3 regions of the Turicibacter sp. TJ11 genome follow, and region 2 is predicted to be linked to each of the others. Evidence: a T-box and tRNA genes for the amino acid it is inferred to sense, from the RefSeq annotation. Region 2 holds a T-box; the other regions hold tRNA genes.

Region 1 (4,254 bases), 1.1 Mb from region 2:
AACTAATTGAGTGTCAAATTTGGAAGATAAAAAACGATTTAAAAAAAAGTTTTTTAAAAAAATGTTTGACAAAAAACGACAAACTTGGTAAACTAAAGAAGTAGCGAACGGAACAGGCCCGTTGGTGAAGCGGTTTAACACACATGCCTTTCACGCATGCATACACGGGTTCGAATCCCGTACGGGTCACCATAAAGTGGAGGATTAGCTCAGCTGGGAGAGCATCTGCCTTACAAGCAGAGGGTCGGCGGTTCGAGCCCGTCATCCTCCACCATAAATAAATAATAGCCGGAATAGCTCAATTGGTAGAGCAACTGACTTGTAATCAGTAGGTTGCGGGTTCAAGTCCTGCTTCCGGCACCAGCTGGTGGGGTAGCGAAGTGGCTAAACGCGGCGGACTGTAAATCCGCTCTCTCCGAGTTCGGCGGTTCGAATCCGTCCCCCACCACCATATAAAATCATGGGCTATAGCCAAGCGGTAAGGTAACGGACTTTGACTCCGTCATGCGCTGGTTCGAATCCAGCTAGCCCAGCCAATGATGTCCTGCTAGCTCAGTTGGTAGAGCATCTGACTTTTAATCAGAGGGTCAGAGGTTCGAGTCCTCTGCAGGACACCATTTTTAAAAAGAAGGCGAGTGCCTTGAAATAAAAAATGCCTGGGTGGCGGAACTGGTAGACGCACAGGACTTAAAATCCTGCGGGTGGTGACACCCGTGCCGGTTCGATTCCGGCCCTAGGCACCAATTAAATAGTCTAGTGATGATGGCAAGGAGGTCACACCTGTTCCCATACCGAACACAGAAGTTAAGCTCCTTAGCGCCGAGGGTAGTACGTAAGTGCGAGAGTAGGACGTCGCTAGGCGAAAATGCCTCAATAGCTCAGTTGGTTAGAGCACTTGACTGTTAATCAAGGGGTCCTAGGTTCGAGTCCTAGTTGGGGCGCCATTTTAAAAATGGCCCGTTGGTGAAGCGGTTTAACACACATGCCTTTCACGCATGCATACACGGGTTCGAATCCCGTACGGGTCACCATTCAAAGTGCCGGAATAGCTCAATTGGTAGAGCAACTGACTTGTAATCAGTAGGTTGCGGGTTCAAGTCCTGCTTCCGGCACCAGAACTTAATAAAATTAAAATTAGGCGGAGTAGCTCAACTGGCTAGAGCGTACGGTTCATACCCGTGAGGTTGGGGGTTCGAGTCCCTCCTCCGCTACCAATGATAAAAATGTGGAGGAATACCCAAGTCCGGCTGAAGGGATCGGTCTTGAAAACCGACAGGGCGTGAAAGCGTCGCGGGGGTTCGAATCCCTCTTCCTCCGCCATAATTATCAAAAAACATCGCGGGGTGGAGCAGTTGGTAGCTCGTCGGGCTCATAACCCGAAGGTCGCAGGTTCAAGTCCTGTCCCCGCAACCAATAAAGAAAAGTAAAAACGAGCGTTCATAAGACGTAGAAAATGAAAGCATGAGGAAATAACGATTAGTTATGACAAATGATTGAATTTTACAAGTCTTATGCGAGTGTTACTAGACAAAAAAAGGTCCAGTGGTGTAGCGGTTAACATGCCTGCCTGTCACGCAGGAGATCGCGGGTTCGATTCCCGTCTGGACCGCCATTTAAGAAGGCTTGGTAGCTCAGTCGGTAGAGCAAAGGACTGAAAATCCTTGTGTCGGCGGTTCGATTCCGTCCCAAGCCACCATCAAGTGGAGGATTAGCTCAGCTGGGAGAGCATCTGCCTTACAAGCAGAGGGTCGGCGGTTCGAGCCCGTCATCCTCCACCATATAAAATCATGGGCTATAGCCAAGCGGTAAGGCAACGGACTTTGACTCCGTCATGCGCTGGTTCGAATCCAGCTAGCCCAGCCAATGATGTCCTGCTAGCTCAGTTGGTAGAGCATCTGACTTTTAATCAGAGGGTCAGAGGTTCGAGTCCTCTGCAGGACACCATTTTTAAAAAGAAGGCGCGTGCCTTGAAATAAAGAATGCCTGGGTGGCGGAACTGGTAGACGCACAGGACTTAAAATCCTGCGGGTGGTGACACCCGTGCCGGTTCGATTCCGGCCCTAGGCACCAATTAAATAGTCTAGTGATGATGGCAAGGAGGTCACACCTGTTCCCATACCGAACACAGAAGTTAAGCTCCTTAGCGCCGAGGGTAGTACGTAAGTGCAAGAGTAGGACGTCGCTAGGCGAAAATGCCTCAATAGCTCAGTTGGTTAGAGCACTTGACTGTTAATCAAGGGGTCCTAGGTTCGAGTCCTAGTTGGGGCGCCATTATATCGGGAAGTGGCTCAGCTTGGTAGAGCACCTGGTTTGGGACCAGGGGGTCGCAGGTTCGAATCCTGTCTTCCCGACCATTAATTAAATAATAGGGGTGTAGTTTAACGGTAGAACAGCGGTCTCCAAAACCGTTAGTGTGGGTTCGATTCCTGCCACCCCTGCCATGGCGATTGTGGCGAAGTGGTTAACGCATCGGATTGTGGCTCCGACATTCGTGGGTTCGATTCCCATCAGTCGCCCCATAAAATGCGGGTGTAGTTTAATGGTAGAACTTCAGCCTTCCAAGCTGACTGTGAGAGTTCGATTCTCTTCACCCGCTCCAATATGATCTATTAACATCCTTCGGGGTGTTTTTTTTTGGTAAAAATTCATATGAATATAATGAGACCCATAATGCGTTTGTTATTATCTAAGGAGGAAAACTATGAAGGTTATTATTATAGGTGGTGTTGCTGCAGGAATGAGTGCAGCTGCAAAATTAAGACGTGCTAATAAAGAAGCACAAATTACAGTATATGAAAAGTCAAAACATGTTTCATTTGGGGCATGTGGCTTACCTTATTTTGTTGGAAATTTCTTTGAAGATTCTCAAAAGATGATTGCTAGAACGGTAGAACAGTTTAATGCATCAGGAATTACGGTTCATATTGAACATGAAGTTCTAAACGTAGATTCAACAAACAAGACGATTACTGTTAAAAATTTATTAACTCAAGAAACATTTACAGATACATATGATAAATTAATGATTGCTACAGGGGCAAGTGCAATTATCCCACCTATTAAAAATGTTGATCTCAATCATGTTTACACATTAAAAAGTATGGAAGACGGAGAGGTTTTAAAACAGGCAATGGCAGATGAAAATCTAAAACGTGTAGCTATTGTTGGAGCCGGTTTTATTGGGTTAGAAGTAGTAGAAGCGGCGAAGCAATACGGAAAAGAAGTTCATGTTTTCCAATTAAATGATCGTGTTTTAGTAGACACTTTTGATAAGGAAATAACTGATTTATTAGAAGAAGAGTTACGTGCACATGATGTTCATTTACACTTATCAAAAACAGTCACTGAGTTAGTTGGAGATGAAGCAGTGACACAAATTAAAACAAAAGATGAAACATTTGACGTGGATGTTGTTGTCATTACGGCGGGGGTTCGTCCAAATACTAATTTCTTAAAAGAAACAGGAATTGAAATGCTACGAAATGGCGCCATTATTATTGATCATGAAGGTCGCACTTCAATTGATGATATTTATGCAGCTGGAGACTGTGCTACAATTAATCATCTATTAAAGAATGATCCAGCGTATATTCCTTTAGCAACTGTTGCGAATAAAATGGGACGTATTATTGGAGAAAACTTAGCGGGTGCTCACCAAACCTTTAATGGCGCATTAGCCTCAGCTTGTTTAAAAGTAATGGATTTAGAAGCAGGGCGTACTGGTTTATCAGAACAAGAGGCGATTAATTTAGGAATTGATTATAAGACTATTTTTATCACAGACATGAATCAAACGTCTTATTATCCAGGACAATCAAAAATTAATGTCAAATTAATTTATCATGCGAAAACAAAAGTTATTTTAGGAGGTCAAATTGTTGGCCGTAAAGATGCTGTTCAACGTGTCAATGTATTAGCTACGGCTATTTTTGCTGGATTAACAACTGATCAATTAGCGATGTTAGATTTATGTTATGCTCCACCATTTGCAAGAACTTGGGATGTTTTAAATATTGCAGGTAGTGTTGCCAAATAATTTTAAAGGGACGTTCTTTTGAACGTCCTTTTTGTCACGAAAGTGGTGCGAGTTACTATACTATAGTAGAAGGAGGGATTATTATGAAAGAAAATGATATGACTCCTATTATTACTTATAATGATGCCCTAGTTTATGAAGAATTTAAAAAGGAAGATCTAGATGAAGCTGGTGTCGTGATTGATTACGTAGATGATGAATTTATCGATGTATCAGTT
Region 2 (4,254 bases):
CGTGATAAAATAGCTGCCACTTCATAAGCTACCCCATACATTGATAAACAGTCCATACGATTTGGAGTTAATCCAAGTTCAATCACTGTATCATAAAACTTTAAGTATTCTAATGCGTCCATTCCAACTGGAGCATCTTCAGCACATACGAAAATTCCGTCTGCATACGCTTGAGGTACTAATTTTTGTTCAATTCCTAATTCTTTTAATGAACAGCACATTCCATTTGAAACTTCACCACGTAATTTGGACTTTTTAATTTTGAAGTTTCCTGGTAACACAGCTCCTGGTTTTGCAACGATAACTTTTTGCCCAGCTGCAATATTTTTTGCTCCACAAACGATTTGTAATACGCCTTCTTCTCCACCAACATTAATTTGGCAAACAGATAATTTATCAGCGTTTGGATGTTGAATACACTCTTCAACATATCCAATAACGACGTTTGTTGCATCTGATAAAATATTAACTGATTCAACTTCAATTCCTGTTCTTGTGATTTTTTCTGCTAATTCTTTTGGATCAATGTCACTTAAATCAATATATTGACTCAACCAGTTGACTGAAACTAACATCTATACGACCTCCTATTTTTACTTAAACTGATTAATAAATCTTAAATCATTTGTATAGAAATTACGGATATCTTCAATCCCATATTTAAGCATGGCAATACGTTCTGCTCCGATTCCAAAAGCAAATCCTTGATATGTTTTAGAATCAAATCCAGACATCTCTAAAACGTTTGGATGCACCATCCCTGCACCTAAAATTTCAATCCATCCTGTTCCTTTACAGATGTTACATCCACATCCTGAACATTTTGAACATGTCACGTCTACTTCAACTGATGGTTCAGTAAATGGGAAGAATGATGGACGTAAACGAATTTCACGATCTTCACCAAACATTTTGCGAGCTAATTCTAATAACGTTCCTTTTAAGTCTGCCATTGTAATATCTGTATCAATAACTAATCCTTCGATTTGTGTAAATTGATGAGAGTGAGTCGCATCATCATCATCACGACGGTATACTTTACCTGGACAAATAATTTTGATTGGTCCTTTACCTTTAGCAGCTTCTAAGACACGTGCTTGAACAGGAGAAGTATGCGTACGTAATAACGACTCTTCTGTAATATAGAATGAATCTTGCATATCACGTGCTGGGTGTCCTTTAGGCAAGTTTAAAAGTTCGAAGTTGTAATGATCCCACTCAACTTCTGGACCTTCTTCAACTGTATACCCCATCGAAATGAATAATGATTCTAATTCATTTGTTACGGCTTGTAATGGATGTACGACTCCAATATGATTTGTTCGACCTGGTAATGTCACATCAATCGTTTCATTTTCTAATTGTTTTTGAATCGCTAAAGCTTCTAATTCTGTCTTTTTACTTTCAATCGCTTGTGAAATAGCCGTTTTCACTTCATTTGAAACTTGACCAGCACTTTTACGTTCCTCTGGTGCCATGTCTTTCATATTTTTCATCACTTCTTGAATGGGACCTTTTTTCCCAAGGTATTTTACGCGAAGATCATTTAATTCTTTTAAATCAGTGGTAGTTGCTACTTCTGATAAAGCTTCGACTTGTAATTGTTTTAATCGATCTAGCATCTTAATTCCTCCAAACTATTAAATTAAAAAATAAAAAAACGTCCTTAAAAAAGGACGTTTCACACGCGGTACCACCTTTATTGCTAAGTCAAAAGACTTAACCTCTTAAACGAATAACGGCCGTAACCGGATGTGATTAGCATCACTCGTAAGGTGAATTCATAAGTTTAACTATAAGAATGCTTCCAGTCTCAGACATCCTCTCCCTAAATAGCAAAATCCTTATTACTACGCCTTATTCAACGTTTTTTTATTTTTTCTTATCTCTATTATATACATTCTAATAAAAATATACAATATTTTATGACATTTAGTCATTTTTTAAACTGACTACACGAATTGGAAAGGTTCCGTGCTTAACGTTGAAGCGATCGCCACTTCACCCATTAAATCATTTAATAACTGAGTGACATGCTGTTTCATAATACATTCCGCATGGTGTCCTACATCTAAAACATTTAATCCCATCTCTAATGCATCTTGTGCATCATGAAATCCAACGTCACCTGTAATAAATAAGTCTGCTTTTTTAGCTTTAACAGGACCGATGTAACTTGATCCACTTCCACCAATAACGGCAACTGTTTTAATTTTTTTATTTAAGTTTCCAACGAAACGAGCATGTGAAAGATTTAATGACTGTTTGACGTGTTTAATGTATTCAGCAGCTTCCATCGGTTGTTCTAGTTGTCCAATACGTCCTAGTCCATATTGTTCATTTGGCATCGTAACGTTTAATTGATAAACATCATAAGCCATCTCTTCATAAGGATGAACCACTCTAATCTTTTCAATCACTTGATGAAGATTCGCTGTTTTAACTACGCCTTCAATTTTCATTTCATCTACATATTCAATTTCTCCAACTTGCCCAATGAAAGGTTGACTATCTGGTAAAGGTTTAAATGCCCCTGTGCCCGAAGTGGTAAATGTACAGTGTGAGTAAGCACCAATTTGTCCAACTCCCACTTCTCCCATAACTTCACGAACAACATCTAGATGTGTAGCGGGAACATAAATAATAAGTTTTGAATATTCCTCACGTTTAGTCGGAATCAAAGGTTTCGTATGAATTAATCCTAATGCATGAGCTAAACAATCATTCATCCCGTTTTTAGCAATATCAAAATTAGTATGCATAGAATAAACACAAATATCGTTCTTAATACATAGCTCTACGATTTTACCTTTTGGAGTATTCGTATTAATTGAAGCGAGTGGATGATATATAAATGGATGATGAGCAACAATTAAATTTGCTCCCAATTCAATCGCTTCTTCTACGACAGCCTGTGTGACATCAAGCGTCACTAAAACTTTTGTTAGCGGACGATTAACATTTCCAATATGTAAGCCAATCGGATCTTTATCATAAGCTAAATGTTTAGGAAATAACGTCTCTAACTGTTTAATGATATCTGAAATCGTAAGAACCATTTTATAACACCTCTTTTAATAAAGCCTGACGTTGTTTTAAACTTTCAACTCTTGGGTGATCAGTCGGTAATTGTTCAATAATCGATTGATTCTTCATAAACTCTTTACTCCATTTAGCATGGAAGATTTCATTGGTCTGATCTAATCGTAAAACTGGACCAAATTCAATATCTAATTCATTATAATTCATTGAGTGCTCAACGGGTACCGCAACAATGATCTCATAAAACTTACCTTCATCTAAGACAATCTTTTCATCAATGATGTTAAATTGATGTTGAGAAAGCCAATCACGTAATACATTCGCATCGATATTAGGTTGTAATACGAGTCGTTCAAATGATCGCGTTAACAATAAATTTTCTTCTAAAATTGAAACAATTAGCTTACCGCCCATTCCAGCAATAACAACGCCTTCAACTTCTGAAGGATGAAGCACTGTTAATCCTGGGCCTAATCTTGTTTCAATTTGCTCAGTTAAACCATATCGCTGAATCGTTGTTTTAGCTGCTTCTAATGGACCTTTTCCAATGTCTGCAGCAATGGCTTTTTTTAATTTTCCATTTAAAATACCTACACAAGGTAGGTAGGCATGATCTGTTCCAACATCCGCTACTGTTTGTAGCGGTGTTAGAGCATTTAAACAAGTTTGTAAACGTAATGATAATTCATAATTCATCTGATTAAGTCCTATTCTTCCATGAAGTCTTTTAAACGTCGACTACGAGATGGGTGGCGTAACTTACGTAATGCTTTAGCCTCGATCTGACGGATACGCTCACGAGTAACACCGAATTCTTTTCCTACTTCTTCAAGTGTTCGTGTACGTCCATCTTCTAAACCAAAACGTAAACGTAAAACACGTTCTTCTCTATCAGTCAATGTTTCTAACACATCATCTAATTCTTTTTTAAGCATTTCATTTGAAGCAAATTCAGATGGTGATAAAGCATCTGCATCTGGAATAAAATCTCCTAAATGTGAATCGTCTTCTTCTCCAACTGGTGATTCTAATGAAACAGGCTCTTGAGAGATTTTTAAGATTTCACGTACTTTTTCAGGTGAGATTCCCATTTTTTCAGAAATTTCTTCAGGTAATGGTTCACGTCCTAATTCCTGAACTAATTGGCGTTGAATACGAACTAATTTGTTAATCGTTTCAACCATATGAACTGGGATACGAATCGTACGCGCT
Region 3 (4,254 bases), 1.0 Mb from region 2:
CTAACTATAAAATTTATTAAGCACTATGATGATAACTTTATTATTGTATGTAAATTGTCTAATTAAATAAATACATCCTATTATTTACTTCTAAAATCTTAGTATTATCCTACATCTTCTAACTTGAGAATTTACAGAAAAACTGAATTCCATATCTGTATATGATAGGTTATTAGTTAATTAGCATCAGTTAACACAATTATTTATTATTAAAAAGCAAATAAAAAAAGAGAAGAATACCTTCTCTTTTTTATCAGTTATCTTATAATTTACCTACTAAGTCTAAGCTTGGTGTTAATGTTTCAGCACCTGGTTGCCACTTAGCTGGGCATACTTGATCTCCATGCTCAGCAACGAATTGTGCAGCTTGTACCTTACGTAATAACTCTTCAGCATTACGTCCAATTCCATTATCATGGATTTCATATGCTTTAATTTTTCCTTCTGGATTTACAATGAATGTTCCGCGTAATGCTAAACCTTCTTCTTCAATCATCACTTCAAAATCACGAGTTAACTTACCAGTTGGATCAGCTAACATTGGATATTGAATTTTTGCGATTGTTTCAGAAGCATCTGCCCATGCTTTGTGAACGAAGTGAGTATCTGTAGATACAGAATATAACTCACACCCAATTTCTTGGAATTTAGCATAGTTATCAGCTAAATCTCCTAATTCAGTTGGACAAACAAATGTAAAGTCTGCTGGATAGAAAAAGAATACAGACCATTTTCCTTTGACTGATTCTAAAGTAACCTCTTTGAAATCTCCATTATGATATGCTTGAACAGCAAACTCTTTAACTTCAGTATTGATTAATGACATAATTATTTCCTCCTCATATATAGTAATCATTATCGATATTGTTATTATATATTTCTTTCAATATAAAGTCAACAGATAAACTTCTAATAATTCACTTAGTTTATATCCTAAATAAAAAAGACATCAATCATTATCTCGTAAACACAAGAAAAACGATTGATGTCTTAGATTGTGTGTCAAATAGATCTTATTAATCTACTAAAATAATATAAAAAAACCAGTTATTTAAATATAACTGGTTTCTTTAATATGCAATGGTATATTTTTTTCTGAAAATAAAAAAAGATAAAACTTATAAAAATCTTACCTAAGTTTATTTAAATAAATGGTGCGGGTGACAGGAGTTGAACCTGCACACCAAAGGTACTAGAGCCTAAATCTAGCGCGTCTGCCAATTCCGCCACACCCGCATAAAATGGTGTCCTGCAGAGGACTCGAACCTCTGACCCTCTGATTAAAAGTCAGATGCTCTACCAACTGAGCTAGCAGGACTTTTATGGTGGAGGATGACGGGCTCGAACCGCCGACCCTCTGCTTGTAAGGCAGATGCTCTCCCAGCTGAGCTAATCCTCCACTTGATGGTGGCTTGGGACGGAATCGAACCGCCGACACAAGGATTTTCAGTCCTTTGCTCTACCGACTGAGCTACCAAGCCTTCTTAAATGGCGGTCCAGACGGGAATCGAACCCGCGATCTCCTGCGTGACAGGCAGGCATGTTAACCGCTACACCACTGGACCTTTTTGGTTGCGGGGACAGGACTTGAACCTGCGACCTTCGGGTTATGAGCCCGACGAGCTACCAACTGCTCCACCCCGCGATGTTTTTTGATATATATGGCGGAGGAAGAGGGATTCGAACCCCCGCGACGCTTTCACGCCCTGTCGGTTTTCAAGACCGATCCCTTCAGCCGGACTTGGGTATTCCTCCGTATATCTTTTAGCAAACTGGTGGACCCTGTAGGACTCGAACCTACGACCGATCGGTTATGAGCCGATAGCTCTAACCAACTGAGCTAAGGGTCCGGGTCTTTCTCATGGTAGCGGAGGAGGGACTCGAACCCCCAACCTCACGGGTATGAACCGTACGCTCTAGCCAGTTGAGCTACTCCGCCTGATTTGTTTGCTTTTATTCAATTTAATTGGTGGAGACTAGGGGGATCGAACCCCTGACCTCCTGCGTGCAAGGCAGGCGCTCTCCCAGCTGAGCTAAGTCCCCATGATATTATTTTAATGGTCGGGAAGACAGGATTCGAACCTGCGACCCCCTGGTCCCAAACCAGGTGCTCTACCAAGCTGAGCCACTTCCCGTTTTATGGCGCGCCCAAGAGGAGTCGAACCCCTAACCTTTTGATCCGTAGTCAAACGCTCTATCCAATTGAGCTATGGGCGCTTTTTAAGTTGGTGCCTAGGGCCGGAATCGAACCGGCACGGGTGTCACCACCCGCAGGATTTTAAGTCCTGTGCGTCTACCAGTTCCGCCACCCAGGCATTTTTTATTTCAAGGCACGCACCTTATCTTTTCATAAAAATGGTGTCCTGCAGAGGACTCGAACCTCTGACCCTCTGATTAAAAGTCAGATGCTCTACCAACTGAGCTAGCAGGACATCATTGGCTGGGCTAGCTGGATTCGAACCAGCGCATGACGGAGTCAAAGTCCGTTGCCTTACCGCTTGGCTATAGCCCATCATTTAAGTGGTGGTGGGGGACGGATTCGAACCGCCGAACTCGGAGAGAGCGGATTTACAGTCCGCCGCGTTTAGCCACTTCGCTACCCCACCAACTGGTGCCGGAAGCAGGACTTGAACCCGCAACCTACTGATTACAAGTCAGTTGCTCTACCAATTGAGCTATTCCGGCTGTTATTTAATTATGGTGGAGGATGACGGGCTCGAACCGCCGACCCTCTGCTTGTAAGGCAGATGCTCTCCCAGCTGAGCTAATCCTCCACTTAATGGTGACCCGTACGGGATTCGAACCCGTGTATGCATGCGTGAAAGGCATGTGTGTTAAACCGCTTCACCAACGGGCCATTAAGTTTATTTAATGGCGCCCCAACTAGGACTCGAACCTAGGACCCCTTGATTAACAGTCAAGTGCTCTAACCAACTGAGCTATTGAGGCATTTATTCGGCCCAGCGACGTCCTACTCTCGCACTTGCGTACTACCCTCGGCGCTAAGGAGCTTAACTGCTGTGTTCGGTATGGGAACAGGTGTGCCCTCCTTGCCATCATCACTAGACCTCTGAAAGATTCGTTAATCTTCCAAAACTAGATATCTTCTTCAGTTTCGTTGGTTAAGTCCTCGATCGATTAGTATCAGTCCGCTCCATGTGTCACCACACTTCCACTCCTGACCTATCCACCTCGTCGTCTTCAAGGGATCTTACTTCTTTCGAATGGGAAATCTCATCTTGAGGGGGGCTTCACGCTTAGATGCTTTCAGCGTTTATCCCGTCCACACGTAGCTACCCAGCGATGCTCCTGGCAGAACAACTGGTACACCAGCGGTGTGTCCATCCCGGTCCTCTCGTACTAAGGACAGCTCCTCTCAAATTTCCTACGCCCACGACGGATAGGGACCGAACTGTCTCACGACGTTCTGAACCCAGCTCGCGTACCGCTTTAATGGGCGAACAGCCCAACCCTTGGGACCGACTACAGCCCCAGGATGCGATGAGCCGACATCGAGGTGCCAAACCTCCCCGTCGATGTGAACTCTTGGGGGAGATCAGCCTGTTATCCCCGGGGTAGCTTTTATCCGTTGAGCGACGGCCCTTCCATTCGGTACCGCCGGATCACTAAGCCCGACTTTCGTCCCTGCTCGACTTGTAGGTCTCGCAGTCAAGCTCCCTTCTGCCTTTACACTCTTCGAATGATTTCCAACCATTCTGAGGGAACCTTTGGGCGCCTCCGTTACTCTTTGGGAGGCGACCGCCCCAGTCAAACTGCCCACCTGACACTGTTCCCTGACCCGATGAGGGCCACGGGTTAGAACCCCAGTAACACAAGGGTAGTATCCCAACAGCGACTCCACCAAGACTGGCGTCCTGGTTTCTTCGTCTCCTACCTATCCTGTACATGTGCCACCAGTGCTCAATATCAAGCTACAGTAAAGCTCCACGGGGTCTTTCCGTCCTGTCGCGGGTAACCTGCATCTTCACAGGTACTATGATTTCACCGAGTCTCTTGTTGAGACAGCGCCCAGATCGTTACGCCTTTCGTGCGGGTCGGAACTTACCCGACAAGGAATTTCGCTACCTTAGGACCGTTATAGTTACGGCCGCCGTTTACTGGGGCTTCAATTCAAAGCTTCGCTTGCGCTAACCTCTCCTCTTAACCTTCCAGCACCGGGCAGGCGTCAGCCCCTATACATCACCTTGCGGTTTAGCAGAGACCTGTGTTTTTGATAAACAGTCGCCTGGGCCT

What was found. A T-box is a leader RNA that pairs with one kind of tRNA and senses whether it is charged. The one in region 2 lies ahead of pheS (phenylalanine--tRNA ligase subunit alpha), so its partner is inferred to be a tRNA-Phe.
Region 1: it encodes a tRNA-Phe, which carries the amino acid that the T-box ahead of pheS (phenylalanine--tRNA ligase subunit alpha) is inferred to sense. The anticodon was not compared.
Region 3: it encodes a tRNA-Phe, which carries the amino acid that the T-box ahead of pheS (phenylalanine--tRNA ligase subunit alpha) is inferred to sense. The anticodon was not compared.

Annotation. Positions count from the first base shown of each region.
Region 1 covers NZ_CP069349.1:1,355,851-1,360,104, reverse strand. Annotated here, with positions in the region: tRNA gene JRC48_RS06450 (tRNA-Glu) at 116-192, shown strand; tRNA gene JRC48_RS06445 (tRNA-Val) at 199-274, shown strand; tRNA gene JRC48_RS06440 (tRNA-Thr) at 288-363, shown strand; tRNA gene JRC48_RS06435 (tRNA-Tyr) at 367-451, shown strand; tRNA gene JRC48_RS06430 (tRNA-Gln) at 462-536, shown strand; tRNA gene JRC48_RS06425 (tRNA-Lys) at 542-617, shown strand; tRNA gene JRC48_RS06420 (tRNA-Leu) at 655-743, shown strand; rRNA gene rrf (5S ribosomal RNA) at 753-861, shown strand; tRNA gene JRC48_RS06410 (tRNA-Asn) at 868-944, shown strand; tRNA gene JRC48_RS06405 (tRNA-Glu) at 955-1,031, shown strand; tRNA gene JRC48_RS06400 (tRNA-Thr) at 1,040-1,115, shown strand; tRNA gene JRC48_RS06395 (tRNA-Met) at 1,138-1,214, shown strand; tRNA gene JRC48_RS06390 (tRNA-Ser) at 1,228-1,320, shown strand; tRNA gene JRC48_RS06385 (tRNA-Met) at 1,338-1,413, shown strand; tRNA gene JRC48_RS06380 (tRNA-Asp) at 1,537-1,612, shown strand; tRNA gene JRC48_RS06375 (tRNA-Phe) at 1,621-1,696, shown strand; tRNA gene JRC48_RS06370 (tRNA-Val) at 1,703-1,778, shown strand; tRNA gene JRC48_RS06365 (tRNA-Gln) at 1,789-1,863, shown strand; tRNA gene JRC48_RS06360 (tRNA-Lys) at 1,869-1,944, shown strand; tRNA gene JRC48_RS06355 (tRNA-Leu) at 1,982-2,070, shown strand; rRNA gene rrf (5S ribosomal RNA) at 2,080-2,188, shown strand; tRNA gene JRC48_RS06345 (tRNA-Asn) at 2,195-2,271, shown strand; tRNA gene JRC48_RS06340 (tRNA-Pro) at 2,278-2,354, shown strand; tRNA gene JRC48_RS06335 (tRNA-Trp) at 2,368-2,441, shown strand; tRNA gene JRC48_RS06330 (tRNA-His) at 2,444-2,519, shown strand; tRNA gene JRC48_RS06325 (tRNA-Gly) at 2,526-2,599, shown strand; gene JRC48_RS06320 (CoA-disulfide reductase) at 2,702-4,036, shown strand; gene JRC48_RS06315 (hypothetical protein) at 4,120-4,254, shown strand, end outside.
Region 2 covers NZ_CP069349.1:214,909-219,162, reverse strand. Annotated here, with positions in the region: gene pheT (phenylalanine--tRNA ligase subunit beta) at 1-575, opposite strand, end outside; gene pheS (phenylalanine--tRNA ligase subunit alpha) at 594-1,622, opposite strand; T-box leader at 1,670-1,874, opposite strand; gene JRC48_RS01010 (Nif3-like dinuclear metal center hexameric protein) at 1,953-3,059, opposite strand; gene JRC48_RS01005 (class I SAM-dependent methyltransferase) at 3,061-3,738, opposite strand; gene rpoD (RNA polymerase sigma factor RpoD) at 3,750-4,254, opposite strand, start outside.
Region 3 covers NZ_CP069349.1:1,817,007-1,821,260, forward strand. Annotated here, with positions in the region: gene ahpC (alkyl hydroperoxide reductase subunit C) at 263-826, opposite strand; tRNA gene JRC48_RS08650 (tRNA-Leu) at 1,153-1,236, opposite strand; tRNA gene JRC48_RS08655 (tRNA-Lys) at 1,243-1,318, opposite strand; tRNA gene JRC48_RS08660 (tRNA-Val) at 1,324-1,399, opposite strand; tRNA gene JRC48_RS08665 (tRNA-Phe) at 1,406-1,481, opposite strand; tRNA gene JRC48_RS08670 (tRNA-Asp) at 1,490-1,565, opposite strand; tRNA gene JRC48_RS08675 (tRNA-Met) at 1,570-1,645, opposite strand; tRNA gene JRC48_RS08680 (tRNA-Ser) at 1,663-1,755, opposite strand; tRNA gene JRC48_RS08685 (tRNA-Ile) at 1,774-1,850, opposite strand; tRNA gene JRC48_RS08690 (tRNA-Met) at 1,863-1,939, opposite strand; tRNA gene JRC48_RS08695 (tRNA-Ala) at 1,968-2,043, opposite strand; tRNA gene JRC48_RS08700 (tRNA-Pro) at 2,059-2,135, opposite strand; tRNA gene JRC48_RS08705 (tRNA-Arg) at 2,141-2,217, opposite strand; tRNA gene JRC48_RS08710 (tRNA-Leu) at 2,227-2,315, opposite strand; tRNA gene JRC48_RS08715 (tRNA-Lys) at 2,357-2,432, opposite strand; tRNA gene JRC48_RS08720 (tRNA-Gln) at 2,438-2,512, opposite strand; tRNA gene JRC48_RS08725 (tRNA-Tyr) at 2,522-2,606, opposite strand; tRNA gene JRC48_RS08730 (tRNA-Thr) at 2,610-2,685, opposite strand; tRNA gene JRC48_RS08735 (tRNA-Val) at 2,699-2,774, opposite strand; tRNA gene JRC48_RS08740 (tRNA-Glu) at 2,781-2,857, opposite strand; tRNA gene JRC48_RS08745 (tRNA-Asn) at 2,873-2,949, opposite strand; rRNA gene rrf (5S ribosomal RNA) at 2,959-3,067, opposite strand; rRNA gene JRC48_RS08755 (23S ribosomal RNA) at 3,119-4,254, opposite strand, start outside.